Regions from separate parts of the Orenia marismortui DSM 5156 genome, predicted to be linked through region 2. Evidence: a T-box and tRNA genes for the amino acid it is inferred to sense, from the RefSeq annotation. Region 2 holds a T-box; the other holds one or more tRNA genes.

Region 1 (9,072 bases), 1.2 Mb from region 2:
ATAATCTACTGCATCATAAAAGTTTCCTAATTCATCTACTAAGCCCAAACTTTTAGCTTGTTCACCACTATAGACCCTGCCATCAGCCAATTTTTTAACTATTTTTTCCTCCATATCTCTACCTTCGATAACTACATTGACAAATTGTTGATATACACCTTCTACCATGGTCTGCAAAATTTCCCTCTCTTCTTCATTCATCTCCCTATCTGGATTGCCTAAATCTTTATATTTTCTACTCTTTATAGTTATATAATCAATTCCAACCTTATTATATAGCTCCTCTAGATTAGTAAATTGCATTATTACACCAATACTACCTGTCATGGTAGCAGGATTGGCATAGATTTTATCAGAAGCCATAGAAACATAATAACCACCAGAAGCAGCCATATCCCCCATTGATACTACAACAGCTTTTCCAGTTGCCTTAAACTTTTTCAATTCACGATAAATTGCATCTGAAGCAGCAGAACTGCCTCCAGGACTATTAACTCTTAACAATAAGCCTTTAATTGTATCATCTTTTTTAGCTTTATTTATTTGAGCCATAATACGTCCAGAACTAGAAACAGGGCTAGAAAACATTCCACCATTATCTCCCCCAACTATAGGACCTGAAATATTTATAACAGCTATATTATCTACACCTTTAGTATCTGGATTAATAATATTAGAAACAAATAGATAAATAGCACCAACTACAATCATTAAAAAAACTATACTAGCTATTAAAAAAAATAATATAATTTTTTTTACACTTATATTCATATTCTCCCCCTTTTTATACATATTATTTAACTATTAAACTAACCAAATTATCTTTTATTTATTAAAGTTAGATATTTAATATAAAAATACCTTTTTATTTATTAAATAATAAAAAATAAAGGAAGATCTTATTTAAATAAGATCTTCCTTTATTTAAGTTTCTGGCAGTGACCTACGCTCCCACAGGGCTGCCCCTGCAGTACCATCGGCGCTGGAGGACTTAACTGCTGTGTTCGAAATGGGAACAGGTGTGACCCCTCCGCAATTACCACCAGAAATTTATTTAGTTTTTAGCTGTTGGCTTCTGGCCGCCGGCTAGATCTTTAAAAGATTTTGCCAGTAGCTAGAGGCTAGTTGCTAGTAACTAATATATACTTTCAAAATTGCACAATAATAATTTCAGATCTAGATTAAGTCCTCGATCTATTAGTATCGGTCAGCTAAAGATATTACTATCCTTACACCTCCGACCTATCAACCTGATAGTCTATCAGGGATCTTACTAGATTGACTCTATGGGATATCTCATCTTAAGGTCAGTTTCACGCTTAGATGCTTTCAGCGTTTATCTGATCCGTACGTAGCTACCCAGCAATGCCTTTGGAAGACAACTGGTACACCAGAGGTACGTCCATCCCGGTCCTCTCGTACTAGGGATAGATCCCTTCAAATATCCTACGCCCACGACGGATAGGGACCGAACTGTCTCACGACGTTCTGAACCCAGCTCGCGTACCGCTTTAATGGGCGAACAGCCCAACCCTTGGAACCTGCTTCAGCTCCAGGATGCGACGAGCCGACATCGAGGTGCCAAACCTCCCCGTCGATGTGAACTCTTGGGGGAGATAAGCCTGTTATCCCCGGGGTAACTTTTATCCGTTGAGCGACGGCAATTCCATTCTCTACCGTCGGATCACTAAGCCCGACTTTCGTCCCTGCTCGACCTGTATGTCTCGCAGTCAAGCTCCCTTCTGCCTTTACACTCTTCGTGCGATTTCCGACCGCACTGAGGGAACCTTTGGGCGACTCCGTTACTCTTTAGGAGTCGACCGCCCCAGTCAAACTGCCCATCTGAAACTGTCCCAGCACTGGATAACAGCACATGGTTAGAATTCCAGCACAATAAGAGTGGTATCCCACCTTTGGCTCCACCGATACTAGCGTACCGACTTCAAAGCCTCCCACTTATGCTGTACATATTGGACCAAAATTCAATATCAGACTACAGTAAAGCTCCACGGGGTCTTTCCGTCCTGTCGCGGGTAACCTGCATCTTCACAGGTACTACAATTTCACCGAGTCCTTCGTTGAGACAGTGCCCAAGTCGTTGCGCCATTCGTGCAGGTCGGAACTTACCCGACAAGGAATTTCGCTACCTTAGGACCGTTATAGTTACGGCCGCCGTTTACTGGGGCTTAAGTTCAATGCTTTGGAATAATCCTAACATTTCCCCTTGACCTTCCAGCACCGGGCAGGCGTCAGCCCCTATACATCGACTTACGTCTTAGCAGAGACCTGTGTTTTTGGTAAACAGTCGCTTGGGCCTATTCACTGCAACCTCTTTGGGCATACACCCTAATGAGGCACCCCTTCTCCCGAAGTTACGGGGCAATTTTGCCGAGTTCCTTAACGAAGGTTCTCTCGCGCGCCTTAGAATTCTCATCTCGTCTACTTGTGTCAGTTTACGGTACGGGCACCACTTACCTGGCTAGAGGATTTTCTTGGCAGTGTGGAATCAATTACTTCGCTTCCTTAGAAGCTCCCGATCACACTTTAGAGTTAAGATAGTTCGGATTTACCTAAACTATCCTCCTAGGTGCTTCGACCTGACAAACCGTTGTCAGGCTAACATATCCTCCTGCGTCCCCCCATCACTCATAATGGTAAGGAGGTGGCATTGGAATTTTAACCAATTATCCATCGCCTACGCCTTTCGGCCTCGGCTTAGGTCCCGGCTTACCCTGAGCGGACGAGCCTTCCTCAGGAAACCTTAGACTTTCGGCGGATAGGATTCTCACCTATCTTATCGTTACTCATACCGGCATTATCACTTCTATACAGTCCACAGCTCCTTACGGTACTGCTTCAATCCAAATAGAAAGCTCCCCTACCACTGTAAAAACAATCCGTAGTTTCGGTGATGGACTTAAGCCCCGGACATTTTCGGCGCAAGACCACTCGACCAGTGAGCTATTACGCACTCTTTAAATGAATGGCTGCTTCTAAGCCAACATCCTGGTTGTCTATGCAATCTCACATCCTTTGCCACTTAGTCCATACTTTGGGACCTTAACTGACGATCTGGGTTGTTTCCCTCTCGACTATGAAGCTTATCCCACATAGTCTGACTCCTAAGATAAACCACTTCAGCGTTCGGAGTTTGACTGGATTCGGTAACTTAATAAAGCCCCTAGTCCAATCAGTGCTCTACCGCCAAAGGGCATTCACTTAAGGCTAGCCCTAAAGCTATTTCGGGGAGAACCAGCTATCTCCGAGTTCGATTGGCCTTTCACCCCTATCCACAGTTCATCCCATGACTTTTCAACGTCAATGTAGTTCGGGCCTCCACACGTTCTTACACGTGCTTCACCCTGACCATGGATAGATCACTCGGTTTCGGGTCTATGACATATAACTAACGCCTTTTAAGACTCGCTTTCGCTACGGCTTCACATTCAAAGCTTAACCTAAACGCTACATATCATAACTCGCCGGTTCGTTATGCAAAAAGCACGCCATCAGACTGATAATATACGTCCTCTGACTGCTTGTAGGCACATGGTTTCAGATTCTATTTCACTCCCCTTCCGGGGTTCTTTTCACCTTTCCCTCACGGTACTAGTTCACTATCGGTCGTTAGAAAGTATTTAGCCTTAGGAGATGGTCCTCCTTGCTTCCCACGAGGTTTCTCGTGACTCATGGTACTCAGGATACTATCTAGTCTACTTTTATTTTTCATTTACAGGACTATTACCTTCTGTGGTGTAGCTTTCCAGCTACTTCAATTAAATAAAAGCAATACTATGATGTCGTTATGGCGACATCTAATAGTCCTACAACCCTGTAATAGCAAGATCCATAAATTTGACACTATTACAGTTTGGGCTGTTCCCTGTTCGCTCGCCGCTACTTAGAGAATCGCTTTTGCTTTCCTTTCCTTGGGTTACTAAGATGTTTCAGTTCACCCAGTTCCCTTCTTAGAGCTATGAATTAACTCTAAGATGATAGGTTATTAACCTACCAGATTATCCATTCGGAAATCCTTGAATCAAAGTTTGCGTGCAACTCATCAAGGCTTATCGCAGCTTACCACGTCCTTCATCGGCTTCTAACACCAAGGCATCCACCATGCGCCCTTATTAACTTAATCTAGACGCTTGTAAAATTATTTATTGTGCAATTTTCAAAGTACAATAAAAAATGGTGGAGACAGCCGGGTTCGAACCGGCGACCTCCGCCTTGCAAGGGCGGCGCTCTCCCAACTGAGCTATGTCCCCATGGTGGGTCTAAGTGGATTTGAACCACTGACCTCACGCTTATCAGGCGTGCGCTCTGACCAACTGAGCTATAGACCCATTCTATATTATAAGAGAATTTAGTCTCTCAAAACTAAACAATGCAGTTTTCAACTCGTTTGGAGTATAAATAACTCCTTAGAAAGGAGGTGATCCAGCCGCACCTTCCGGTACGGCTACCTTGTTACGACTTCACCCCCCTTACCAGGCACACCTTCGGCATCTCCCTCACTAAGTTGGGCCGATGACTTCTGGTGCCCCCGACTCGGGTGGTGTGACGGGCGGTGTGTACAAGGCCCGGGAACGTATTCACCGCGGCATTCTGATCCGCGATTACTAGCGATTCCAGCTTCATGCAGGCGAGTTTCAGCCTGCAATCCGAACTGAGATCTACTTTAGAGATTAGCATCACCTCGCGGTGTAGCCACCCTCTGTATAGACCATTGTAGCACGTGTGTAGCCCAGAACATAAGGGGCATGATGACTTGACGTCATCCCCACCTTCCTCCGCGTTTTTCCGCGGCAGTCTCCTTAGAGTCCCCACCATTACGTGCTGGCAACTAAGGATAGGGGTTGCGCTCGTTACGGGACTTAACCCAACATCTCACGACACGAGCTGACGACAGCCATGCACCACCTGTCTTCTGTGTCCTCAAAGAGGAGACTTTCGGTTAAGAAATAGTCACAGGGATGTCAAGTTCTGGTAAGGTTCTTCGCGTTGCATCGAATTAAACCACATGCTCCACCGCTTGTGCGGGCCCCCGTCAATTCCTTTGAGTTTCAACCTTGCGGTCGTAATCCCCAGGCGGGATACTTAATGCGTTAACTGCGGCGCCGAAGGAATCGAACCTCCAACACCTAGTATCCATCGTTTACGGCTAGGACTACCGGGGTATCTAATCCCGTTTGCTACCCTAGCTTTCGTACCTGAGCGTCAGGAGTAAGTTAGAAAGCTGCTTTCGCCATTGGTATTCTTCCTAATATCTACGTATTTCACCACTACACTAGGAATTCCGCTTTCTTCTCTTATCCTCAAGTCTAGCAGTATCAAAGGCAGTTCACCGGTTGAGCCGGTGGATTTCACCTCTGACTTACTAGACCGCCTGCGTACCCTTTACGCCCAATGATTCCGGACAACGCTTGCCCTCTACGTATTACCGCGGCTGCTGGCACGTAGTTAGCCAGGGCTTCCTCCAAAGGTACCGTCAACTTCAGCTGTTATTAACAACCAAAATATTCTTCCCTAAGGACAGAATTTTACGACCCGAAGGCCTTCATCATTCACGCGGCGTTGCTCCGTCAGACTTTCGTCCATTGCGGAAGATTCCCCACTGCAGCCTCCCGTAGGAGTCTGGGCCGTGTCTCAGTCCCAGTGTGGCCGATCACCCTCTCAGGTCGGCTACCCATTGTCGCCTTGGTGAGCTCTTACCTCACCAACTAGCTAATGGGACGCAGGCTCATCTTTAAGCGATAGCTAAGAAGAAGCCATCTTTGCTCGTAAGAGATTATCAGGTATTAGCCCCTCTTTCGAGAGGTTATCCCTAACTTAAAGGTAGATAACCCACGCGTTACTCACCCGTCCGCTACTCTACTCATTACCCGAAGGTAACTTTCGCGTTCAACTTGCATGTGTTAAGCACGCCGCCAGCGTTCGTCCTGAGCCAGGATCAAACTCTCCAATAAAAGATTTATTTAAATGTGAAAAACACATTTAATTACAAGTTTGATTAGCTCATTTTGTTACGACTAGTTGAAAACTTACATTGTTTAGTTTTCAAAGACCAAATGTCTTTTTGTCATGCGACAAGAAATATTGTATCAATTTCAAACAATGTTGTCAATAATTTTTTAAAATTATTTTTCAATAACTTTTAAAAACAAAAGATTTATTAGCGACAACATCAATAAGTTTAACATTTGAATCAAGACTTGTCAATAAAAACTTTAAAAAGTAAATTTAAAGCTTTTTTGCAAGCGACAAGAATTAGTATAGCAAAATAACAAAGTATAGTCAAGAAAAAACAAAAATATTAATAATAAGTCATATAACATTTAAAGAATAATAAAAGAGTAGGAATTCCTACTCTTTTATTATTCAAAGCTACTCTCTAATTTTAGCACCTAATTTATTATCCAATTCTTTCTCAATCTTTTCTTGAACACTGTTAACCTCATCATCAGTCAAAGTTCTATCTGAAACTCTATAAATTAATGAATAAGCTAAGCTTTTATAACCATCTTCTACTTGTTCACCTTGATATAAATCAAAAAGTTCAACCGATTCTAAAATTTTACTACCTATACTTAAAATAATATCTTCAATCTGTTTAGTGTTAATATCCTCGCTAACAACTAATGCAATATCTCGAGTTGAAGCAGGATATTTTGGTAAAGGATTATAATTCCTTTGAGCTGTTGCATTATCTACAATTAGATTAAAATCAAGTTCAAATATAGTAACTCTATTTTCAAATTTATAATTCTCCTGAACATCTGGGTGCACTTCTCCTAAATATCCTAATACATCACCATTAACTTTAATTTTAGTCGTTCTGCCTGGATGCATAGTAGGATGTTTTCCAATTTCGAACTCAACACCTCTTATTCCTAAAGAATCGAAATAATTTTCTAATATCCCTTTTAAGTAGAAAAATCCAGATGCATTTACATTCCATATATCTTCTAGATCATCTTTCATAATCGCAGCAGCTAATTTTAACTCTTCTATTGGAAGTTCTTTACCCTCACTTGGAATAAATACTTTACCCAGTTCAAAAAGCTCAATGTTTTCTATTTTTCTATTATCATTTAGAAGAACATTATTTAATAAACCAGGTATCAAAGTTGTTCTTAAGATACTATATTCTTTCCCAAGAGGATTACTTAGTTCAATTCGATCTCTTATAAAACTATCTTTTGGCAAATTAATTTTATCAAAAAAATCAGGATTTATAAAAGAATAATTTTGAACCTCAAATAAACCTAATTTAGATAATAAAATCCTAGTCTGATCTTTTACTTGCTGCTTCCAGCTTTTCTTACCTTGAATAATATCTCCAGAAGGCTCAACAGCAGGTAACTTGTCATAACCATATAATCTAGCTACTTCTTCTACTAAATCAATTTCTTCTTCTACATCTACTCGGTAAGCCGGAATAGTAACTGCCAATTTATCTCCTTTGTCTTCAACGCTAAAGTGTAATCTCTCCAATAATTTTTTAATCTTTATCTTAGCAAATTCTTCTCCTAATAAATTACTCACTCTTTTAGGTCTTAGCTCAATTATCTTATCTTCAACTTTATTGGGATAAATATCTTTAATTCCTTTTACTATTTTACCTCCACTTAACTCAGCAATTAATTGAGCTGCTCTATCTAAAGCATACTCTACTATATTAATATCAACTCCACGTTCAAAGCGATGTGAAGCATCACTATGTATACTTAACTTACGAGAAGTCTTTCGTACAGATCCAGGATTAAAGTTGGCACTTTCTAAGAAAATTCTCTTTGTTCCACTATCAACCTCACTATTAGTTCCTCCCATGACTCCTGCTACACAAATAGCTTTCTCTCCATCTGCAATGACTAACATCTCTTCATTTAAATCTCTCTCTTCTTCATCTAAAGTTACTACTCTTTCATCTGCTTTCGCTCTTCTTACTATAACTTTATTATCTGCTAACTTATCATAATCAAAAGCATGTAACGGTTGACCAAGCTCCATCAATATAAAGTTAGTTATATCTACTATATTGTTAATAGGTCTAATTCCAACAGCCTCTAGCTTCTTCTTTAACCACAATGGGGAATCACTTACTTCTACTCCTGTAATCACTCTCCCAGTATATCGAGGACATAAATCAAGAGCTTCTACTTTAACATCAATCCAATCTTCAATACTCTCTTCTATCTCCTCAACTTTAACCTCAGGATATTTTATATCTTTGTCTATAATTGCTGATATTTCTCTAGCGACTCCTATCATACTTAAACAATGAGCAAAATTAGGAGTTAAATCAAGTTCAATAACAATATCATCTATCTCTAATTCATCAACTAATTTATTACCTACTTTAATATCGCCTTCTAATATAAATAATCCATCTACTCCATCATCTGGAAGATTTAGTTCATTTGTAGAACACATCATACCATAAGAAGTTACTCCTCTTAACTTGGCTTTTTTAATTTCCATACCATTTGGCATAGTTGTTCCTACAAGAGCTACGGGAACCTTATCACCTACAGACATATTCTTAGCACCACATACTATCTGTAAATCTTCACTTTTACCGACATCTACTTTACAAACAGATAATTTATCAGCATTTTCATGCTCTTTCTTTTCTGTAATTTTTCCTATTACTATATCTTGAATATCTCTACCTTTATATTCAACTCCATCTACCTCCAAACCAGCTAAAGTTAGCTTTTCTGCCAATTCTTCTGGTGTATAATCAAAATCAATATATTCTTTTAACCATTTATATGAAACTTTCATAGTTGTCCTCCTTTATATTAGTTACTAGTAATTAGTGATTAATAGAAAGTCTTTAGATATTTTTAAAATAATTCACACTAATTACTCACCTAAAAACCTTTAAACATTTACTAATTCTATCAAAATTAAAATTGTTTTAAAAATCTAATATCATTCTCATATAATAATCTAATATCATCAATACCATATTTCAACATAGCAATACGCTCTACTCCCATACCAAATGCAAAACCACTATATTCCTCTGGATCTACACCTGACATCTTAAGAACATTGGGGTGC
Region 2 (24,455 bases):
AGAGCAAGCTCGGGCTCAATTAAATACAGCACAATTAAATTTAGATAAGACTCAAATTAAAGCACCTTTTGCGGGATTAATAGCAAAGGTTGATATTGAAGTTGGTGAAATGGCAGGAGCACAAGCAGTAATTTCCATTTTAGATCTTAGTTCAATCGAAATAAAAACTTATGTTAGTGAAAAAAATATAAATAGTTTAGAGTTGAATCAGTCGGTAGAAGTGGATTTTAATGCTTTAGACCATAAACTAGAAGGTGAAATTGAGAATATAAGTCCAGCATTAAATCAAGAAAAGCTAGGTTTTCCAGTTGAAATCAAAGTTAATAATACTAATAATTTAATCAAAGAAGGGATGTATGCTGAGGTTAAGATTAAAACAGAGCATAGTGCTGGCAAAATAGTTATTCCTAAGCAAGCATTAATTCAGGAGAATGATAAATCTTATGTTTATATAGTTAAGAAGAATAAAGCAGTAAAAAAAGAAGTCAACACAGGATTAACTACAACAGAAAGCATAGAGATTTTATCAGGAATTGAAGCAGGAGATAAAGTGATTACTGTTGGTTCAGAACAAGTAACAGCTGGATATGAAGTGCGAATTGTAGGAGGAGGTGAGCAATAATGAAGCTATCGGATTTTTCAATAGATCGTCCAATAGCTATTACTATGTTTGTTCTCTTAGTTGTATTGATTGGTGGTGTATCCTTTACTAGACTAGGTGTTGATTTTTTGCCAGATTTAGACTTGCCATATGTTGTTGTTCAAACTCAATATAATGGTGCCAGTCCAGAAGAGGTAGAGGATTCCCTGACTGATCCCTTAGAAGAGACTATAGCTACAGTAGAAGGATTGGACAAGATTAGTTCTACAAGTAAAGAAGGTGTCTCTACAATCATCTTGGAGTTTAACTGGGGTGCAGATATAGATAGTGCTAAAAATGATGTTAGAGATAAGGTTGATATGGTGAAAGATGCTCTGCCTGATGGGGCTGATGAACCAATTATTATGCAATTTGACCCGGCCAATAGACCGATTATTAAGATAGCTATGTCTGGTGGTAATTTAACTTATCTAAAACAGCTAGCAGAGGATAAATTCGAAACACAGCTAGAGAAGATATCTGGTGTTGCAGCTGTAGATATTGTTGGAGGTTTAGAGCGAGAGATTCAAATTAAAGTTAATCAAGAGAAGTTAAATGGTTATGGCTTGACCTTAGATGATATATCATCTAGTATTAAAAGTTCTAATTTAAATATGAGTGTTGGTGAAGTAGATGATGGTACTAAAGAACTTTCGTTAAAGGGAGAAGGAGAATTTGAAAGTGTAGATGAGATTAGAGATATTCAGTTAATATCTTCTAGTGGTCAGAAGATAAATCTATCAGATATTGCTGTAGTTGAAGATACTCATGCTGAAATAGAGCAGTATAGTTATTTGAGAGGTAAGCGAAGTATTACTTTAGGAGTAAAGAAACAAAATGATGCCAATACTGTAGAAGTAGCCGATGCAGTTAATAAGCAGATAGAAGAATTAAAGCAGGAAGTTCCTGAGAATATCGAAGTTAAGGTTATTTCAGACACCTCTGAATTCATTAAAGACTCTATTGCCAGTGTGCAACAGAACTTCTTTATGGGGGGAATCTTAGCAGTTATAATTCTATTTCTATTTTTGAAAAATATCAGAACAACAGTAATCATTTCAACTGCGATTCCAACCTCAGTAATTGCCACTTTAGCAATGATGTACTTTGGAGGACTGACTTTAAACAACTTGACCTTAGGTGGATTGAGTTTAGGAATTGGAATGCTATTGGATAACTCGGTAGTAGTATTAGAGAATATTTATCGTCATCATCATGAAGGACTAGGTAGGATTCAGGCAGCTAAAGAAGGAACGGCAGAAGTAGGGATAGCTATCTTTGCTTCTACTATGACTACAGTAATTGTATTCTTACCTATGGTCTTTGTGGAGGGGATTGCTGGTGAAATCTTTACTCCAATGTCAAAGACTATAGCATTTTCACTACTTGCTTCTTTAGTAGTTGCTCTGACCTTTATACCAATGTTATCTTCCAAATTATTGCGAGTTGAGATAGATGAAGAAAAGAATAAACGGGGAATTGTTACTAAAGCATATCAAAAACTTTTGAGAGTGGCTTTAAAATGGCGTTATGTTGTTGCTATATCTTTGATAGTTATTCTAGTCTTGTTTGCTTTTGGACTTAAAAGTAAATTAATCCCTCTACAAGTTGAATTTATGCCTAAGACTGACAGAGGAGTAGTAAACCTTTATTTTGAATTAGCTCAAGGTACTAAGCTAGAGAATACTAATGAGTTCATTAAAGAGATGAAGGATAAGATTGGGGATATTCCAGAGATAGATAGTTTATCTAGTGAAGTTGGATCTAATAGTAATAGCTATGAAGGTGAAATAGAGGTAGATTTGGTAGATTTAGCAGAAAGAGATCGTGGTGTTACTGAGATAGCTGAGATAATTAGAACTAGATTAAAGGATGTGCCTGGAGCTAAAATCAATGTTGTGCCACAGACTTCAGCGATGGGGCGTAAAGGTAAAGGTGGTAGTGCGATTAGTGTTAATGTTCAAGGGCCAGATTTAGACACTTTATTAGCTTTAGCTAAGCAGATAGAAGGAGAAATTCAATCTACAGAAGGAAGCAGAAATATAGCAATTACACCTAAAGCTAGCAAACCAGAGTTGGAGATTATCCCAAAAGAGAGTTTAGCTAAAGAATTAGGAATTACTAAGCGACAATTATTTAATGCTTTAGATACTGCAATCGATGGTGCGGATGTAAGTAAGTATAAAGAGAATGGAAAAGAGTATGATATCCGCTTGAAGTTATTTGATGAAGAGACCAATTCGATTAATAAGTTATTAGACATTAAGATCAATTCTCCAAAAGGGGGATTAGTACCATTATCACAAATAGCTGAGATAAAATATGCAACAGGTCCAAATGCTATAGAAAGAGAAGAGCAAGAACGTAAGTTTACTATCTCTACAGATACTCACAATCGTAGTTTAGGTGCGGTATTAGGAGATATTAAATCTAAACTAAATAAGATAGATCTTCCAGCTGGATATAGTATTAACTATCAAGGTGATGCTGGAGATATGAAAGAATCCTTCCAAGAATTAGGGAAGGCGATGATTATGGCAATCATCTTAGTCTATATGGTAATGGCTGCTCAGTTTGAATCTTTAGTCCATCCATTTATAATCATGTTTACAGTGCCAGTCTCTCTGGTAGGAGCAATCTCTGCGTTGGCAATTACAGGTGTTCCTTTAAGTATTAATGGTTTTATAGGAATAATTATGCTGGCGGGAATTGTTGTTAATAATGGTATCGTATTGGTTGATTATATCAATACTCGCCGTGAACATGAAGAACGAGAAGAAGCTATTTTAAATGCTGGACCGATCAGATTAAGACCAGTTATGATGACTTCATTGACAACGATACTGGCAATGATACCTTTAGCTTTAGGAATTGGAGCAGGTGCTGAGATGCAACAATCGATGGCAATTGTAGTAATTGGAGGATTATCTCTTGCTACAGTTTTGACCTTAGTAATTGTTCCAGTTATTTATGATATCATGGAAGATATTTCTAAATTAGTAATGAACTTTTTAAGAAATCTTCTCCATGGAGATGAAGAAACAGAGATAAAAGCATAATAAAAATAAAAAGTGTTGCTTGGGTTTTTACCCAAGCAACACTTTTTATTTTGTGTTAGCAATATTATATTTAGAAATATTACTTGAAAATTTTTAAGAAAGTTTGTATAATTATAAAAGACAAATGTCCATTTATGACAAACATAAGTAATTAGGAGGAGAGAAGAAATGAAAAGATTAGGCTTATTACCAAAACTAGTTATAGGTATTGTTGTAGGATTGATTTTAGGGAGTCTTTGTTTAAAAGTAGGAGTAGAGTGGCCAATTAGTTTATTTAAAACATTTAATAATATTTTTGGGAGTTTCTTAAGTTATATTATTCCTGTTATTATTATTGCTTTTGTTGCTCCAGGTATTGCTGAACTAGGGAAAAGAGCTAGTAAATTGCTAGGGTTAGCAACAGGTATAGCTTACTTATCGACTATTATTGCTGGAACATTAGCTTTTATTTTAGGTAAAGCTGTACTGCCAGCTTTACTAGATGGAAGTCAAGATTTAAATACAATAGAGAATACAGTAGATGCTTTTTTCACTATCGATATTCCACCAATGATGGGAGTTATGACAGCCCTAGTAACTGCCTTTATGATTGGGCTTGGGATGGCCAATTTAAGTGAAAAGAATCTTTATAATGTAATTAAAGATTTTCAAGGTATAGTGCAAAAAGTAATTAAAGTAGTTATTATTCCATTATTACCTATACATATTGCAGGTATTATTGCTAATATGAGTTATGTGGGTAAAGTAGCTTCTATTATGGCTTCTTTTGGTAAGGTTTACATCTTAATTATTGGTTTACAAACTACTTATGTGATTATTCAATATTTGGTAGCATGTAATATTGCCAAGAAAAACCCTTTCAAAGCAATAAAAAATATGTTGCCAGCTTATTTTACAGCTATAGGAACTCAATCTTCAGCAGCCACTATTCCAGTAACTGTTCGTTCTGTACTAAGTAATGATGTAGAAGAAGATATAGCTGAATTTGTTGTACCGTTAGGTGCTACAATTCACTTAGCAGGAGATACAATTACTTTAACATTAGCTTCAATGGCAGTTATGATGTTAAGTGGTCAAGCAGTAACTTTTGCAGCAATGTTTCCATTCATTCTAATGTTAGGGGTTACGATGGTTGCTGCACCAGGTATTCCAGGTGGAGGAGTAATGGCATCTTTAGGGCTATTAGAAGGAATGCTTGGATTTGGAGGAATGCAAAAGTCTCTGATGATTGCCTTACACTTAGCTCAAGATAGTTTTGGTACTGCATCTAATGTTATGGGAGATGGTGCTATATCAATTATTATGGATAGCTTATCTGAGAATAAGAATATTACTAAGCAAGAAGAGATTAATAATGAAAGTTTATAATTTTATATAAATTTATAAATAAAAAGAGCTTAATCATATGATTAAGCTCTTTTTATTTATAAAGATAAATGCTATTGAGCTTTAGTAGTAAATCTGTTATAATTGATAATTAAATAGCTTAAATCTATATTATAATGGAACATCTAAACATAGGTATAATTATCTTAACAAGACCAATTGATGAAATTAAAACATATTTTTACATATTACTTAATATTATATTAAATAGATAGGTAGAGTAATCCTAAGATGAAATATATCTTAGATAGGTAGAAAACCTTCAAGAAACATTAAATTTAAGATTATTTTTAAATATAAGTAGGAATTATATGATTTGAAAAAGAAATATATAATTATATAAATCCTTTGCTAAATTACTAGAGTTAATTTAACATTAAATTTTATAAAAGTATGGAGTAATAATCTCTAAAAATTTATTGCTTTTAATTGAAGGTAGGGTTACTATGAGAGATTTTGGGAGAATAACCAGTAAGGTTGATCATAAGAAGGTAAAAAGAAATAATTTGAGTGGATTTATTAAATTCTTATTAACAATTATTATTAGTGGATTGTTAATTATTTTTATAATTAATTTTTTAGGTTATCATTCTAGTAAGATAGTAATGACTTCCTATGAAACAATTAAAGATCATATTAAAACTTCAGGGCTTTTGATTAGAAAGGAAAGGGTTACCTTTGCTCCTAAAAGAGGAAAAATTAAACTTTATCAAAACGAAGGGGAAAGAATAAGTACAGGAAACCATATAGCAACTATTCGTAATATTAATGAAGAAGATAACTTATATAATTATTATGCTGGAATAGTTAGCTATAAAATAGATGGTTTAGAAATGACCTTAAGAGAAGAGAATATTGATAAATTAAACTATGACTCTTTTATTAATTTAAAAGGTAAGATTAATCCGATTAACTCAGGAGATAATGTTAATCTTGGTAGACCAATTTTTAAAATCATTGATAATTTTACTTTTTATCTAGCGGTTTTATTACCCCAAAATCAACTATCTAACTATGAAGTTGGAACTACTATAGAGGTATTATTTTCTCAATTAAAAGGAGTTTATTTTAAAGGGAAGATAAGATCTATTATTCCAGATAAACCTCAAAATATTATGGTAATTAAATTTAACAAATTTATTCCTGAATTAGTTGATTTAAGAAGAGTTGATGTTGAAATTATTAGAAAAAGATATCATGGAATAGTGGTTCCGAGTTCTTCTTTGGTAAAAAGAGGTGATAAAGTAGGAGTTATGGTAAATGGTTATACTAAAAAATACTTTAAAGAAATTAAAGTATTAGGAGAAGTAGAAGGAAAAGCAGTTATTAAAGGAATAGGACCTGGAGTTAAAGTAATTCTAAATTAATATTATTGTGATGGGGTGGATAATTATGAAAAAAATTTATATATTAGATACAAATGTTATACTTCATGATCCAAAATCAATATTTTCATTTGAAGATAATAATATAATTATTCCAATGGTTGTGATTGAAGAAGTAGATGATAAGAAGAAAAGGCAGGATTCAGTTGGTAGAAATGCCAGATTATTCTCAAGATATGTAGATGAACTAAGGAAAAAAGGGAAGTTATCTGAAGGAGTAGAGTTAGATAATGGTGGTAAGATTAAAATTGAATTAAACCATCAAGTTCTAGCTCAATTACCTAAAGGTATTGATCCTAACAAACCTGACAATCGAATTTTAGCTACAAGTTTAGGTTTACAAAATGAACAAGATATTCCCGTTATTTTAGTTACTAAAGATATCAATATGAGAATTAAAGCAGATGCACTGGGCATTAAAGCTGAAGATTATGCTACAGATGCAATTGATATTGATGAATTATACTCAGGACTTAAAGATATAAAAGTTCCTGCTGATAAAATCAATAGCTTCTTTTCAAATAAGCGATTGAATCAAGAAGAATTATCTTTAGATGAAAAGCTATATTCTAATCAATTTGTTAATTTAGAGGATAGTTTTGGTGGATCTCAATCTGCTCTATGTAGATATGATAAAAGTAAAAATTATTTAGTCCCATTTATATTTAATTCTAGCGATGTATGGGGGATTGTTCCTAGAAATAGAGAACAGAGATGTGCTTTTGAATTATTGTTAAATGATAATATTAAATTAGTTACTTTAGTGGGGAAAGCAGGTACTGGAAAGACATTATTAGCTTTAGCAGCGGGATTACAAAAAGTTGTAGAAGATAAAGATTATAAAAAGTTGATAGTAACACGTCCTATTGTTCCTATGGGTAATGATTTAGGGTTCTTACCAGGAGATAAAGATGAAAAGTTAGCTCCTTGGATGAGACCTATCTTTGATAATATGGAATTTTTGGTAGGGGGCAAAGATGAGAATACAGCCAGTGCTGTAGCAGATTTAAAGGAAATGGGTTTAATTGAAATGGAAGCAATAACTTATATTAGAGGTAGAAGTATTCCAAATCAATTTATTATAGTTGATGAAGCACAAAACCTAACTCCCCATGAGATTAAGACTATTATTACTCGAGCAGGTGAGAATACAAAGATTGTATTGACTGGAGACCCTTATCAAATTGATCATCCATACCTTGATAGTAATAGCAATGGGTTAACTTATTTAGTTGAGAGATTAAAAGATAAAGAATTAGTTGGTCATATAACTTTATCTAAAGGTGAAAGATCAGAATTGGCTGAAATAGCAGCTAGTTCATTATAATAACTCTTATATCTTAAATGGGTGTATTATTATATCAATTTAGATACTGATTTCTGGTTTTTAGTTTTAAGCAAATATTAAAATGTTTAACTAAAAGCCAGAAATTAATTAATATCTAATAATCGTTAAAAAATAAACTTTGTAATTGGTATATTTATTTAGCTATATTTAATTATTTCTATAATACACCAGATAGGTGTATTTTTTTTGCAGAAAAAGAATAATAAATATATAATTATAGTAGGGAGGTTGATTATGCAAGATATCCAAAGTAGATTACATAAAATAGAAGAGAGAATTGAGAAGGCTGCTAAAAGAGCAGGACGTAATATTTCAGAGATTAAATTATTACCTATCTCTAAATATCATTCTTTGGAGAAGATGAAAGTTATTTTAGATGATGGAATTAATGATTTTGGAGAGAGTAGGGTACAAGAATTAACAGATAAATATGATGAATTTGATTCTGAAGTAAGGTGGCATATGATTGGTCACTTACAAAGAAATAAGGTTAAGTATTTAGCTAGAAGACATAGATGTACCTTGATTCATTCTGTAGATAGTTTAAGGTTAGCTAAGGAGATCAATAAAAGGTCTAAGCAAGAAGATAGGGTAATGAATATTCTTATACAAGTAAATACTGCTGAAGATGATAATAAATTTGGTATTTATTCTAAAGAAGCAATTGAATTGATTAAGAATATATCTAAACTTGAATATGTAAAGATAAAAGGATTAATGACAATTGCTCCATATTCTGATGACCCTGAAGAGGTAAGGCCATATTTTCGCAAATTAAAAGAATTAGCGTTAAAAATAGAAGCTATAGGAATAGAAAATGTGGAGATGGATGAATTATCGATGGGGATGACCAATGATTTAGAGGTGGCAATTGAAGAAGGAGCAACTATTTTAAGGGTTGGATCAGGAATTTTTGGAGAAAGGGAGTATAAATGATGGAGTTTATAGATACTTTATTAAATAAAATTGATCAATTCTTTTCTTTAAGTCCCCAAGAGATAGAGAGAGAGAGTAATAGTTATCAGCAAGATGACATTGAAAGAGATCTAGATTTTAATTCTATTGTTTCTGATTCTGAAAAGAATATGACAATTATTAAGCCTAGTTCTTTTGAAGATACACAGCAGATAGCTGATGAATTAAAAAATAAGCAGTCGGTATTGCTTAACTTAAGTGATGTAGAACATCAACTAGCTACTAGAATTATTGATTTTATAAGTGGAGTGATTTATGCTTTAGATGGAAATGTAGAAAAGGTTAGTGAAGGCATCTTTTTATTTGCACCTGAAACTGTAGAGATAAATTATCAAGCTGATAATAATGGTCTATCTAAAGAAGAGAAGGAGAGTTTATATGCCAAGTAATAAGAAGATAGGATTTATTGGTGCGGGGTCTATGGCAGAAGCTTTGATCAAAGGTATTTTAAATTCTGGGATCTTTCTGCCAAATCAGATGTATATTAGTGATATTAAAGCAGAAAGGTTAGACTTATTAAAGGATAAGTATCAGGTAATAATAGCTAAAGATAATTTTGAATTGCTTAAGAATGTAGATTATATTATTATGGCAGTTAAGCCTAAAGTGATTCCTGTAGTTTTAAAAGAGTTAGAAGAAGATATTGATGAATCTCAAAAAATATTCTCAATAGCAGCAGGGGTTACAACTAAAATGATAAAAGAATATTTATCTTCAAATAATACAGTTGTTAGATTGATGCCAAATACTCCTGCTTTAATTGGTGAAGGAGCTATAGCCTATACCCTAGGAAGCGATTTTGAAGCAGAGGATAAAGAATTAGTAGAAGAGATATTTAGTAGTGTTGGTAATCTAGTTGAGGTAGAAGAAGATTTAATGGATGCTGTAACTGGGTTAAGTGGAAGTGGTCCAGCTTATATCTATTTAATTATTGAGGCCTTAGCTGATGCAGGAGTAAATGTTGGTTTATCCAGAGATAATGCTTTAGAATTAGCTTTACAAACTATAATTGGCTCTGCTAAAATGGTTTTAGAGTTAGAAAAGCATCCTGCTCAATTAAAGGATATGGTAACCTCTCCTGGAGGTACAACAATTACAGGTTTAAAGATATTAGAAGAAAAAGGAGTTCGTTCAGCTTTTTATTCGGCTATAGAAGCGGCTACATTGAAATCTAAAGAATTAAGGGGGGAGGAGTAATAGATGTTAATTTCACTGGTAGATTTAGTTTTTAAGTTCTTTTATTATTTAATTCTTGCTAGGATTATAGCATCATGGGTACGTCCTCCAGCTCATCATGAAGGGATGAGAAAGCTAATGGAGTTTATTTATCGTTTTACAGAACCAATCTTAGGACCAATTCGTGAGTTGTTGCCTTCCTTTGGAGGAATTGATTTTTCACCAATTATTGCCTTTTTAGCTTTACAAATCATTAGAGATGGATTGATTAGACTATTAATTTATTTATTTTAGTAATTAGATATTGATAATTAGTCGATATCGACTAATTATCAACAATTAAGGTACTAGGAGTGATAATAGTGGTTGATAAAGAGAGGTTGCTCTCTCATGTAAATAATGAAGAGGATAGAATAGAGTTATCACAGATTTTAGATAAAGCAGATTTAGCTTTAAACAGGCATCAACCAACCTTTACTAATTTTCTTAACCCTCACCACTTGTATTTAGCTAAAGCAATTTTAGAGCAGATTCCTAATCTGAAGTTTTTGGAATATGGTGGTTATGATAGGGCTGAAAGAAGAAGAATATCCTTAATGCCAGATTATTATCTGCCAGACATAGTTGAAAGTCCTATTGTTTTACTCGATATTAGAGGACAATTTAAATTTCAAAAAGTAAGCCATAGAGATTTCTTGGGGTCAATTTTGGGAACTGGAATTAAAAGAGAGATGGTTGGTGATTTAATTTTATATAAGCAAGGATGTCAAGCTGTTGTTGCTAAAGAGATAAGAGATTATCTATTATTAAACCTTGAGCAAGTCCATAAAATTGGAGTTGAGGTAGTAGAGATGGATTTTGATGCTTTAGAAATTGAGCCTGAAAGAATAAAAGAGATAAATACAACTGTTGCTTCCTTGAGACTTGATTCTATAGCTAGTTCAGGTTTTTCAACCTCAAGGAATAAAATGAGTAAAGAGATAGAACAAGGAAAAGTAAAGGTAAATTGGAAAGTTATTGATAATCCAGCACACTTTGTGCAAACAGATGATATTATATCTATTCGAGGTAGAGGAAGAGTAGAGATTGATGAATTATTAGGTGAATCTAATCGAGGAAGAATCAAAGTAAAATTGAAGCGATATATTTAGGAGGAGATAACTTATGTCTTTTACACCTGCAGATATTTACAATAAAAAATTTAAAAAAACTCTTAGAGGTTATGATACTCAAGAGGTAGATGATTATTTAGATTTAATAGGTGTCTACTATGAAGAGATTATATCAGAGAATGATAAGTTAAGGCTAGAGATACAAGAGTTAAAAAATGAAGTAGAAACTTATGAAGAAAAAGAATATGCTATAGAAGAAAAGATGAATAAAGCAGAAGAAGTAGTTAAAACTAGAGAAATCACAGCAGAAAAAGAGGCAGAATTTATTATCAGAGAGGCTGAACTGAAAGCTAGAGATATAATTCAAAATGCTAAATTGGAATCTAAAAAAATAGTACAAGTTGCTCAAAATAAAGCAGAAGAAAAATATAAGCAGTACAATAAACTATCAAATGTTGAACGTTTGACAAAAATTAGGTTAAAACAGTTCTTAGAAAGTCATTTAGAGATGTTAGAAGATGATAATGTGGATTTACAGGCTATTAAAGAAGAATTAGAATTTGTAGAAGAAGATTAATAGTAGAAGTAAGGGGGGAGATTAGATGGAAAAGCGTATTGGAGTTATTGGTATTGTTATTTCTGATCGCTTAGAAGCTGCTAATAAGGTAAATGATATTTTGGCTGATTATGGGGATATTATTGTTGGAAGAATGGGTTTGCCTTATGATGATCGAGGTTTGAATATTATTTCCTTAATTGTGGATGGAACTAATGATGAGATTGGAGCTCTAGCTGGTAAGGCTGGTAATATAGATGGAGTTAAGGTTAAGTCAATGCTTACTACATAATGTGTTTATTAACTGTTAGCTAGTAGCTAATAGTTACTTTTATATAGAGGAGTGAAGATAATTGAAAATAGGTATTATTGGAGCAATGGATATAGAAATAGAGTTGTTAAAAGAGGAATTAGACTTAAAGGACACTCTTAATAAGGCGAGTATGGAGTTTTATGCAGGAGAGTTGCTTGATAAGGAAGTTGTTTTAGTTCGTAGTGGTATAGGTAAGGTAAATGCTGCTGTTTGTACTCAGATTTTAATTGATGATTTTGCTATTGATCAAATTATCTTTACTGGTGTAGCTGGTGCTGTTGATCCAGTGTTAGATGTTGGTGATATTGTGATCTCTAGTGAGGTAGCACAACATGATATTGATGTTACAGGTTTTGGTAGAGAATATGGCGAAGTTCCTGGCTTGGATAGAGTATTTTTTGAGGCTGAGGAGAAGTTAGTTAATTTAGCTAAAGTTGCAGGAGAGAAGGTCACGGCTAAAGAAGATATCAAAGTTTTGATAGGAAGAGTCTTATCAGGAGATCAATTCATAGCTGATAGAGAAAAGGTAGCCTGGTTAGAAAGTACTTTTGGAGGTTATTGTACTGAAATGGAAGGAGCAGCAGTAGGACAGGTATGTTTTTTGAATTCTAAGCCCTTTGTAATCATTCGTTCAATGTCTGACAAAGCTGATGGAGAAGCTAATATTTCCTTTGATGAATTTGCAAAGATAGCTGCTGATAATTCGTATAAGATAGTAGTAGAAATGTTGAAGAATATATAGATTGATTTTAAATTTTTATCTAAGGTTAGATGTAAATCTAAGGTGAAATGAATAGTATTACTTCTTTTTAGTAGTAAAAAGAGATATGGATTATTATTAAATTCAACTTATCATTATGAATAATATATATTAGTTATATAGATCAAATTTTCACATAAAGTATAAAGTGACTGTTTAGTTTCAGAGTGAGCTTATGCCAAGTCGATTCGGTAGTACCACGATCAACATTGCGTATTAATATAAAAGATCGTGGTTATGCCAAGTCGATTCGGTAGTATCACGATCAACATTGCGTAATTAAAATTGAAGAAGCAGTGTTAGAGCTGCCTAGATATCGGATAAATAGAGCAAATAATGAATCTATCTAAAGAATGTGAATATTCTATCTTAGCTTTATTTGATATTGCCCAAAAGAAATAAGAGTTTATAAAGATATTTCTATAGGGAGACATTTATTGAAAAAATCAAAAATTATTATCTGTTTTTAAGAAATTAATAGATTATCTTTCACACCAATTAATACTAGAATATTTGATATATTGGAGGAATGAATTTTTCATTTCCTTTTATCTTTTGCTACTTAAGGTTAATTAAATAGCTAGGTGTAAATTTTTTTGCTAAAAAACTATTAAACAGTTAGAGAAAGTATTTTTATTTCCTATTATAAAAGACTACTAAGGTAATAGAGAATATATGGTATTAAGCTAAAAATGGATGGAATTCCGTTTAAGAGGAGGGATTGCTAGTAATTAGATTGAGGAGGGGTTTATTTGTTTATGCAAGTTAAAAAAATAGTATTTATATTATTAATAGGAATGTTATTAGCTTGTCTTTATCCAGTAATATCTCAAGCAGCAGATAATTTAAACAATTATACAGAAATAATCCCTAAATTTAATACTAGTATAGCAATAGTTGGCTCGGTAATAATATTATTATTAGGGTTATTTGTTTGGGAACCAGTTCCAATTGGGATTATAGCATTAGCAGTTCCAGTGATTCTTGTAGCTTTAAATCTATGGACCAAGGTATCTAATGAACAAGCATTATCAGGCTTTAGTAATAGCGCAACTGTGACGATAATGGCTATGTTTGTTTTAAGTAGGGGAATTCAAAATAGTGGAGCAGTGCAATTATTAGGTAATAAACTAGAAAGTTTTACAGGAGATAATCAGAAGAAGCAGGTAGGAACAATTACTGCTTTTACAGGATTTATTGCTAGTATTATTAACAATACACCAGTAGTAGCGGCTTTTGTTCCAATGGTGACTAATCTGGGGCGTAGAACAAAAGTATCACCATCAAAGTTATTAATTCCTCTTTCTTATGCCTCGATGTTAGGAGGAACTATAACATTATTAGGTACATCTACTAATATTTTAGCCAGTCAAGTATCTGCTCGACTTATCAATCATCCTTTTGGGATGTTTGAGTTTACTAAATTAGGTATAATAGTATTTGGAGTAGGGTTTATTTATTTAGTTACAGTTGGGTATTATTTAATTCCAGAGAGAATAAAAGTTGAGTCTAAAAGTTTGTTAAAAGATTACAAAATGGAGAAGTTTTTAACGGAAGTAAAAATTGATGATAATTCTCCTTTATTGGGTAAAAGTATAGGTGAAGCCTTCAAAAATTTGGATAAAGATTTAGATGTTATTCAAATGACTCGTGAAGGGGAACAATTTATGGAGCCATTAGATGTAAAGACGATTAGGTCTGGAGATCATTTGGTAATCAGAGCTGCAAAAGAAACATTATTAAAATTTATTGAGAATAAAGGGATAAGTTTATTGCTAGATATTAAAATTAATCAAAATCAACTAGAAGATTCAGTTCAAGGTCAGAAAATTATAGAAGTTGTTATTCCTGATAATTCCTTTATGACAGGTCAAACTATTAATAATGTTAATTTTCTTGAACGTTATGATGCCAGTTTATTGGCTATTAAGCATAATGAAAAGATATCTTACAAAAATTTAAAGAGTTTTCGCCTGAAATCAGGAAATGTATTACTTTTGCTAGTAACAGATGCTACTTTGAAGCGTTTAGATAATAATATGAGTTTTATTATTGAAGATGATGTAGAAAGACCCAATTATAGCCCTTCTAAAATATTTTTAGCACTAGGAATTTTATCATCTGTAATTATTCTAGCTTCAATGAATATTATTTCGATTGCTATTGCTACCTTAGGTGGGGTAATAGCAATGGTTGCTACTAATTTGGTAAAACCTAATGAAGTTTATGAAGCAATAAACTGGGAAGTAGTCTTTTTATTGGCTGGTTTAATTCCATTGGGGGTGGCAATTGAGCAGACTGGTACTGCACAATTTATAGCTAGTCAATTACTACAAGTAACAGGTATCTTTCCGCCGGTTGTAATATTGGGTATCTTCTATTACTTCACAGTTTTATTAACTAATATTATCAGTAATAATGCAACGGCAGTACTTATGATTCCTGTAGCAGTCAATGCAGCTGAGCAAATTGGAGCTAATCCCTTTGCTTTTGTACTAGCAGTAACCTTTGCTGCTAGTGCTGCTTTTTCAAGTCCAATTGGATATCAAACAAATTTAATGATTTATGGTCCAGGAGGATATAGGTTCCGTGATTTTATTCGTGTAGGTGCACCTTTAGAAATAATCTTAGCAATTATAGTTCCTCTTTTTATATCTATATTTTGGGGAATATGATCTGAAAAATTAATATAAAAGAATCTATGTATCTTCAATAAAAACATAAACCTTCCTGATGAGTATTAAAAATATATGATATTTAGTTTAGGTCTTAGGAGAGGTTTTAATAGTATGATTTTAGATGATTTAGCTGAGTAAGTTGACAACATGAGTTTATTGATTTAGTTTTTAGAAACTTAATTATTATTATAATGGGTTGTTTTTAATAATAATAGCTAGAAGGTTATTTTTAATTCTCTATTGACTTAATTTAAGAAATGTATTATAATGTAAGACAAAATGTTATATGATTAAATAGCAATCATAGAGAAGAGTAGATGAAGTAGAAGTTATAGCGAACTAGGGATGGTGTAAGCCTAGGAACAGAAGCTTTATTGAAGATCGTCTCTTAGCTATTCCTTTGAAATTAAAATAGTAGAAGGAATCGGAGCAGACCGTTATTCTGTTTGAGTGAGTATATTATTAGCCAGTAGCTAGCAGCTAAAATTATACTAATTAGGGTGGTACCGCGATTATAATCTCGTCCCTTTCAGGGAGGAGTTTTTTTATTTTTTGAAAGGAATTATAAGTTTTAAAGAGTTTCAATGGTTTAGCCAGTAAAAATAAAAGACTTATTAGCTACTGATTGATATGAATAAAACACGGATAAATTATTATATTACAATGAAAATCTTTTAAAGTATTCGTGTAAACCTATGGATATCCGTGATAAAAAATTATTTTAAATTAGTTTTTGAAATTTTGATTATAGAAGAATGAGTACTAACTAAGTTTATTTTTGCTTTATAATATAGTTTTCGGTGTATAGAAAATAGTTTAATCTTTGAATAATATAAGATATTTAAAGGTTGTCAACTGTACATTGTCAACTGTCAACTATAAAAAGAGGGGTGTAAAGATGAATTATAAGGATACGTTAAATTTACCTAAAACAAAATTTCCTATGCGGGCTAATTTAGCAAAGCGGGAACCAGAATTCCAAAAGTTTTGGGAAGAGAAGGGCATCTATGAGAAAGCATTAAAGAAGAGAGAAGGGGCTAAACAGTTTATTTTACATGATGGTCCCCCTTATGCAAATGGAGATATTCATATCGGTCATGCATTAAATAAAATTTTAAAGGATATTGTTACTAGATATAACCACTTAAAAGGATTTCAAGCTCCTTATGTTCCAGGGTGGGATACTCATGGACTACCAATTGAACATAAGGTGACTAAGGAGTTAGGAGAAAAAAGAAAAGAGTTATCTACTACAGAATTAAGAGATATGTGTAGAGATTATGCATTAAAATATGTAGAAAGACAAAAAGGACAATTCAAGCGATTAGGTGTATGGGGAGATTGGGATAATCCATATATTACCTTAGATCCTCAATATGAGGCAAAGCAGATTGATGTTTTTGGTCAAATGGCATTAAAGGGCTTACTATATCAAGGATTAAAGCCAGTACATTGGTGTACTGATTGCGAAACTGCATTAGCAGAAGCAGAGATTGAATATCAAGATAGTCGAGGGCCTTCTATCTTTGTTAAATTTCCAGTAAAAGAAGGAAAAGTCTTAGGTGGAGAAGAGCTAACAACTGATGACTATGTAGTTATCTGGACTACAACTCCATGGACTATTCCATCTAATATGGCAATTTCAGTTCATCCTGAATTTGATTATGTAATTGTTGAGACTAATAATGGCAGAATTGTAGCAGCTAAAGAGTTATTAGATCAAATGATGGATATTTGTGGAATTAAAGAGTATAGTATAGTAGCTGAATTTAAAGGTGAAGAGTTAGAGGGAGTTACATGTAAGCATCCATTCTATGATAGAGAATCACTATTAATTCTAGGAGACCATGTTACCTTAGAACAAGGTTCTGGTTGTGTACACACTGCTCCAGGTCATGGTCATGATGACTATGTTGTTTGTCAAGAATATGATATTCCAGTATTCGCACCAATGGACAATACAGGAACATTTACTGAAGAAGCAGGGCCAGAATTTGAAGGAATGTATTATGATGATGCTAATATTAAAGTAACAGACTTATTGAAAAAAGATGACTTATTAATGAATTTAAACTTTATTGATCATTCTTATCCACATTGTTGGAGATGTAAGAATCCAGTTATCTTTAGAGCTACAAAACAATGGTTTGCTAGTGTAGAGGATATTAAAGATGAGGCTTTAGAAGCTGTTAAAAATGTTGATTGGTATCCTGAATGGGGAGAAAAGAGAATCTCTAATATGATCGAAAATAGAACTGATTGGTGTATTTCGCGTCAGAGAGTTTGGGGAGTTCCAATTCCAATCTTCTATTGTAAAGATTGTGGGGAGACAATAGTAACAGAAGATACTATTGAAGCAGTAAAAGAGTTATTTGCTGATCAAGGATCAGGTATTTGGTATGAATTAAAGGCTAATGAGATGCTTCCTGAAGGGACAACTTGTGAGTGTGGTTGCAGTGACTTTGAAAAAGAACATGATATTATGGATGTATGGTTTGATTCAGGAGCTAGTCATGCTGCTGTATTAGAAAATTATGATATCTTAGATAGACCTGCAGATCTATATTTAGAAGGTACTGACCAATATCGTGGTTGGTTTAACTCTTCATTACTGACTTCTATTGCAGCTAGAGGAGAAGCTCCATATAAAGCAGTTGTAACTAATGGATTTACCGTTGACAAGAAAGGTAAGAAGATGTCTAAGTCTATTGGTAATGTTGTCTCACCTCATGATATTATCAAGCAATATGGTGCAGATATTTTAAGACTATGGGTTGCATCTTCTAACTTTAAAGAGGATGTTAGAGTTTCTGATAAGATATTAAAAGAGAATGCCGAGGTTTATCGTAGGATTAGAAATACTTCTCGTTATATTTTGGGTAATTTATCCGATTTCAATCCAGCAGAGGATAAGCTTGCTTATAATGAATTAACTGAAATTGATCGTTGGGGAGTAATGAAATTACAAAAATTAGTTCAAGTGGTAGAAGAAGCTTATGAAAATTATGAATACCATAAAATTTATCATGCAGTTCATAACTTCTGCTTAGTAGATTTAAGTTCTTTCTATATGGATATTTTGAAAGATAGATTATATATCTTAAATCCGAATGACCCAGTACGTAAGTCTGGTCAAACAGCTATGTATGAAATTTTGACTACACTAATTAAGATTGTTTCACCGATCTTAGTTCATACAGCTGAAGAAGTGTGGAAACACTTACCAGAAGGTGACCATGCTGAGAGTGTATTCTTAGAAGACTGGCCAACTGTCAAAGAAGAATATATCAATGAAGATCTAGAAGCTAAGTGGGAAGAATTGTTAACTATTAGAAAAGATGTTTCTAAGGCATTAGAGATTGCTCGTAAAGATAAAGTGGTAGGACATTCCTTAGATGCTGCTGTTAAGATTTATGCAGGTGAAAAGACTTATGAATTCTTATCTAAATTTGATAATTTAGCAGAGTTATTTATCGTTTCTGTTGCTGAATTATCAGAAGATGATGAAGAAAAAAGTGATGATTTATATGCTGGAAAAGAGTCTGATATTAAAGTAGCAGTAACTCAAGCAGCCGGAGAAAAATGTGACCGCTGCTGGAATTATAGTGAAAGTGTCGGTAATAATGAAGAACATCCAGAAATCTGTGCTAGATGTTCAGAAGTAGTAACTCAATTATAATTATTATTTAAAGCTTGTGGCTATAGCCACAAGCTTTATTATTTTGCTCATATTTTAAGGAATATAGGATTGTAATTTACTAAAATAATTTCATAATATTTCATAATTAGATAGCAGGTAAAAGTATACTAGTATAGAATATATTAATAGGAGGAGGGGGATAGATGTTAAGAATATCTATTTTTATATTAATCTCTTTATTAGTGCCTATGATTATAAGCTTAGTTTCATCTGTTATAAATAAATCAAAGATAGTAAAATTACTTATGTTAGTTGGTTTAATTATGATATTTATATCAAATAATATATTGTTTACTGATTTATTAAATAAAGAATTAGGTATTGTGGCTATATATATATTTATTATTCTTAGTATAATATTGTTTGATACACTTGGTGGAGTAATTTCATTATTGGTTTCCCTTCCTGTATTAATACTTTCAGATATTAGTGTGATATCGCTTACATATCAGATATTATTCTTTTTAATAACAATTTTATTTTTAGGTCGAGTCTTTAATATAATCCAAAATAAATTGAAAAATAGTATACAATTAAATTTAAAATTATCTAGTCAGATTAAAGAATTAAGAGGTTTAAGAGAAGTTAGTGCTCTTTTGCAAGGAACTTTAGAATTGGACAAGATCCTACATATCATATTATCTTCAGTAACTGCTGGGTCAGGTTTAGAGTTTAATCGAGCTATTTTATTTTTAATTGCTGGAGAGGATAATGTGTTAAAGGGGAATATTGGTATTGGTCCTTTAAATCAAGAAGAAGGCCTGAAAATTTGGGAGAATATTGCCAAAGATAAAATTAATTTAGAAGAGATGATCTTTATTCAGCAAGAACTTGAAGCAACTCATATAGAGTTAAATGATCTTATTCAAAACTTAGTTTTTGATTTGAATAAAGATAATATAGCTACTAAAGCTATAGAAAATCAACAATCTTATAATATTAAATGGATGAATCCTGATGATAATTTTCAATGTGAACTAGCTGCTAAATTAGGTATGGAAGCTTTTGCATTAGTTCCCCTTATAGTTAAAGGTAATGTAATTGGAATATTGACAGTAGATAATATAGTGAATCAAAAAGAAATTACTTACGAAGATATTGATTCTTTATTACCTTTTGCTAACCAAGCTGCTATAGCTATCCAGAATGCAAAGCTTAATAAATTAAAAGAAGATATGGTTATTAAAGATAATTTAACTGGACTTTATAATCAAAGGTTCTTTCAAACAAGTATAAAAGATAAGATAGAAGAATGTAGAGAAAAAGAAACTTGTTTGGCTTTGATGATGATAGATATAGATTATTTTAAAGTTTATAATGATAACAATGGACATCCTGCTGGAAATGAAGCATTAAAACAATTATCTAGTATACTAGCAAGTAATGTGAGAGATGAAGATATTGTGTGTAGGTTTGGTGGAGAAGAGTTTTCTATTATTCTACCTAATATATCTCAAAAGTTGGCTTTATCTATAGCTGATAGAATTAGAAGAAAGGTATCAGAAAGTAAATTTAAAAATCAAGAGACACAACCTAAATCTAAAGTTACTATTAGTGTGGGAGTAGCTGTCTTTCCTAAAGATGCAAGTGGTGATCGTGAGTTATTAAATGTTGCAGATGAAGCATTGTATTATGCTAAATTATGTGGAAGAGACAATGTTAAATTATATAAAGACTATTTAATAGATAAGAAAAAATAATTATCAATTTTTAAGAAATATTAAACTTAAAATTAAAATTATAAAGCCTCTAAATGTTTATAGTTTAAAATAAAGAGGAGTGGTATATGATGCTAGATAATTTATTAATTATTGGGATGTTTCTTTATATAACTATTATATTGTTAACTGGAGAGAAACTCTATTGTTTGGGGCTTGATTTTTTTGCTACTAAGAAATTAAAAAAGCTAGGGTATAGCTTTAATGATTTGGAATTTTCTTTTGAACAAATATATTATATAGTTTCGACTCCAAGTATTAACTCTGAACTTTGCAAATTACCTACTAATAATTACTTTATTAAGAAGGGTAAGTTATCTCTTTTCAGTTCTAAAATCAATGATTTACAAATATTCGTTAAGATGCCCAATGGTAAAAAAAAATTATTAGCTATTGTTCCTAAAGATAGATTTCCTGTCCCTATTTTAGATAGTATGTTATATTACAATGAGATTGACCAGAAAGAATATGATTTATTGATTGCTTATTTGTTTTCACATGTTAAGACTCATGATATGATCATAAAAGAGGTTAACCATAAGATAATAGAAGGTTAGCAGAAAAACAAAAGGAATATATATTAATCCTCATTTTTTATAATAAATTTAATAGTTTTCAGATATAAAGTACTTGTACTATAAAGGCTTATTAGAGTTTAAAATATAATTTTTTTCTTGCAAAACATGATTGATTTATGATATATTATAAACTAGTCTAAATATTTATAATATATCTTTACATATAATATAATTACCATCTATAAAGTGTTCGTTATTATAATTTTAAGGAGGATTATTAATGAATATTAAATTAATCAATATTGGGTTTGGAAATATTGTTGCAGCTAACAGAATTATTGCTATTGTTAGTCCAGAGTCTGCACCAATAAAAAGAATTATACAAGATGCTCGTGATAGAGGAATGTTAATTGACGCTACTTATGGTAGAAGAACTAGAGCAGTTGTTATTACTGATAGTGATCATATTATTCTATCTGCAGTACAACCAGAAACAGTTTCACAACGTTTAACAGATGATGAGTAATAAGTATTTGAAGTGGGGGATTAAGCATGTTAAATTATAAAGATAAGCGGGGAAACTTAATCATCCTATCTGGGCCCTCTGCAGTAGGAAAAGGAACAGTTTTAAGAGCATTATTAAAAGATTATGATGATATATGCTATTCTGTATCAGCTACTACTCGCCAACCACGTCAAGGGGAGCTAGATGGAAAAGATTATTTCTTTATGTCACTGAATAAATTCAAGAAATTAATAAAAGAAGATGAATTTATTGAATGGGCAGAGGTGCATAATAATTATTATGGAACTCCTAAAAGTTATGTCGAAGAAACCTTGGCAACTGGCAAAGATGTAATCTTGGAGATTGATATTCAGGGTGCAAAGCAAGTAAAGGAGAGTTTTGATGAAGGGATCTTTGTTTTCTTGGCACCACCATCTTTAGAAGAGTTAAAATCTAGGATTAATAAAAGGGGTACAGAGACTCAAGAAGCAATTAATACTAGAATGAAAAACGCTACTAAAGAAATAGAAGAAATAAATAAATATGATTATTTAATTATTAATGATAAAGTGGCTTCTGCAGTAGATAAGTTAAAATCAATTATTATTGCGGAAAGGTGTAAACTTTAGTAATTAGTCACTGATCACTAATTAATAGGAGGGATAATATTGTTATCATACCCAGAGATGAATGATTTAGTAGATAAGTGTGGTTCTGCTTTTTCAGCAATTATAATAGCTTCTAAAAGAGCTAGAAAATTAAATGATGGAGCAGAAGGATTATTAGAAGAGTATAAAGGCTCTAAAGATGTTTCTAAGGCGTTAGAAGAAATTATTGAAGATAAACTAGTTCCTGAAGAAAAAATATAAATTTATGTAAAATGTCTTCTTTCAGTTTGAGTATTGATAGAACTTAGTTCTAACTGGATAGGAAGGCATTTTTATTTTTATAAAAATAGTTTATATAGGAGGTAAAATCTGTTATGTTAGAAGGCAAGAATGTAGTAATAGGTGTGACTGGAGGAATAGCAGTTTATAAGTCTGTAGAGATAGTAAGTAGATTAAAGAAATTAGGAGCAGATGTTTATGTAATTATGACTAAGTCGGCTACTGAATTTGTAAAACCTATGACCTTCCAATCATTAAGTCATAATCCAGTAGTAGTGGAGATGTTTGGTAGAGCTCAATATTGGGATGTTGAACATATCTCTTTGGCTGATAAGGCTGATTTAATGTTAATAGCTCCTGCTACTGCTAATATTGTGGGAAAGATAGCTAATGGTATTGCTGATGATATGCTATCAACAACAGTAATGGCTACACAGGCTCCTGTTGTTTTATGTCCAGCTATGAATGTTAATATGTATAGTAACTCAATCTTCCAAGATAACTTATCTTATCTTCGGGAAAAGGATTATAAGATTATTGAAGCAGATGCAGGTTATTTAGCATGCGGATATGAAGGAAGAGGTAGATTAGCAAAACCATTAGAAATTGTTGAAACTTCAATTGCATATTTATTAGCTCCAGAAGAAGATTTAAATGATAGGAAGGTATTGATAACAGCTGGAGGAACTATGGAGGCTTTAGATCCGGTAAGGTATCTTGGTAATCATTCATCAGGAAAGATGGGTTATGCATTAGCCAGAATGGCTCAAGCTAGAGGTGCAGATGTAACTTTAATTTCAGCACCTACAACTTTGAATGACCCTAAAGGAGTAAAAAAGATAGAGGTTAGAACAGCTGCTGAGATGGAAGAGATTGTTTTTAAGTATAGGGCAGAACAAGATATAATTATTATGGCTGCTGCTGTTGCCGATTACCGCCCTAAAGATTATTCAAATAATAAGATAAAAAAAGAGTCAGGGGACTTAGTTATTAGGCTAGAAAGAACAGAAGATATTTTAGCTAAGCTAGGAAAGGATAAAGATAATCAGATTTTAGTAGGATTTGCAGCTGAATCCGATAACTTATTAGAGAATGCCAAAGATAAGTTAGCAAGAAAAAATGCTGATTTAATAGTTGCTAATGATATAACTTCTGCAGATACAGGTTTTGCTGCTGATAATAATAAAGTAATAATTATTAGTAAAGATAGAGAAGTAGATATACCCAAAGCTAGTAAGCTAGAGGTAGCAAAGCAGATTATAGATCAAATCTGTGAGATGATATTAAATAATTAGTGAGTACTAGGGATTAAGTTTTTCTTGACATCATAATATAAATAAATTATAATTTATTGTAATAAAAGAGAATAAATAAATAGTAAAATAGTAGTGTGGTAATTTTAGTAGGTATTAAGTAGCTGTTAGTAGTAGAAAAAAAGTAGAGTGGTAGTTTAGTAGGAAATATGGATGTGATAAATAGGTGTAGTATCTGTTAGTTACTATATCTGTTTGTTAATAAATTAGCCACTCTTACAGGAGTGGTTTTTCTTTTGTATGGAGTAATTTTTTTCTAGTAAAAATTAATTATAAAAATGGGGGTAAATAAGATGAGAAGTAGAGTATTGAGTAGTTTAATTACAATTATTTTATTAATGACTTTGTTAGTAGCTTGTTCTAATCAAAATATTAAAAAAACACCTCAAGAGAATAAAATTAAGAAGGTAGGTATTATTCAGATTG

What was found. A T-box is a leader RNA that pairs with one kind of tRNA and senses whether it is charged. The one in region 2 lies ahead of ileS (isoleucine--tRNA ligase), so its partner is inferred to be a tRNA-Ile.
Region 1: it encodes a tRNA-Ile, which carries the amino acid that the T-box ahead of ileS (isoleucine--tRNA ligase) is inferred to sense. The anticodon was not compared.

What each region holds. Positions count from the first base shown of each region.
Region 1 is NZ_KB900617.1:1,294,648-1,303,719, forward strand. Features, by position in the region: gene sppA (signal peptide peptidase SppA) at 1-771, opposite strand, end outside; rRNA gene rrf (5S ribosomal RNA) at 931-1,047, opposite strand; rRNA gene OREMA_RS0105870 (23S ribosomal RNA) at 1,178-4,141, opposite strand; tRNA gene OREMA_RS0105875 (tRNA-Ala) at 4,193-4,268, opposite strand; tRNA gene OREMA_RS0105880 (tRNA-Ile) at 4,270-4,346, opposite strand; rRNA gene OREMA_RS0105885 (16S ribosomal RNA) at 4,429-5,969, opposite strand; gene pheT (phenylalanine--tRNA ligase subunit beta) at 6,388-8,790, opposite strand; gene pheS (phenylalanine--tRNA ligase subunit alpha) at 8,916-9,072, opposite strand, start outside.
Region 2 is NZ_KB900617.1:51,589-76,043, reverse strand. Features, by position in the region: gene OREMA_RS0100350 (efflux RND transporter periplasmic adaptor subunit) at 1-622, shown strand, start outside; gene OREMA_RS0100345 (efflux RND transporter permease subunit) at 622-3,699, shown strand; gene OREMA_RS0100340 (dicarboxylate/amino acid:cation symporter) at 3,868-5,067, shown strand; gene OREMA_RS0100335 (HlyD family efflux transporter periplasmic adaptor subunit) at 5,532-6,452, shown strand; gene OREMA_RS0100330 (PhoH family protein) at 6,478-7,797, shown strand; gene OREMA_RS0100325 (YggS family pyridoxal phosphate-dependent enzyme) at 8,053-8,754, shown strand; gene OREMA_RS16865 (cell division protein SepF) at 8,754-9,182, shown strand; gene proC (pyrroline-5-carboxylate reductase) at 9,172-9,990, shown strand; gene OREMA_RS0100310 (YggT family protein) at 9,994-10,263, shown strand; gene OREMA_RS0100305 (photosystem II S4 domain protein) at 10,332-11,120, shown strand; gene OREMA_RS0100300 (DivIVA domain-containing protein) at 11,134-11,658, shown strand; gene OREMA_RS0100295 (TM1266 family iron-only hydrogenase system putative regulator) at 11,684-11,929, shown strand; gene OREMA_RS0100290 (5'-methylthioadenosine/adenosylhomocysteine nucleosidase) at 11,991-12,692, shown strand; gene OREMA_RS0100285 (SLC13 family permease) at 13,469-15,385, shown strand; T-box leader at 15,680-15,919, shown strand; gene ileS (isoleucine--tRNA ligase) at 16,287-19,067, shown strand; gene OREMA_RS18075 (sensor domain-containing diguanylate cyclase) at 19,232-20,788, shown strand; gene OREMA_RS0100270 (hypothetical protein) at 20,878-21,363, shown strand; gene remA (extracellular matrix/biofilm regulator RemA) at 21,605-21,850, shown strand; gene gmk (guanylate kinase) at 21,877-22,458, shown strand; gene rpoZ (DNA-directed RNA polymerase subunit omega) at 22,498-22,698, shown strand; gene coaBC (bifunctional phosphopantothenoylcysteine decarboxylase/phosphopantothenate--cysteine ligase CoaBC) at 22,812-24,011, shown strand; gene OREMA_RS0100245 (ABC transporter substrate-binding protein) at 24,323-24,455, shown strand, end outside.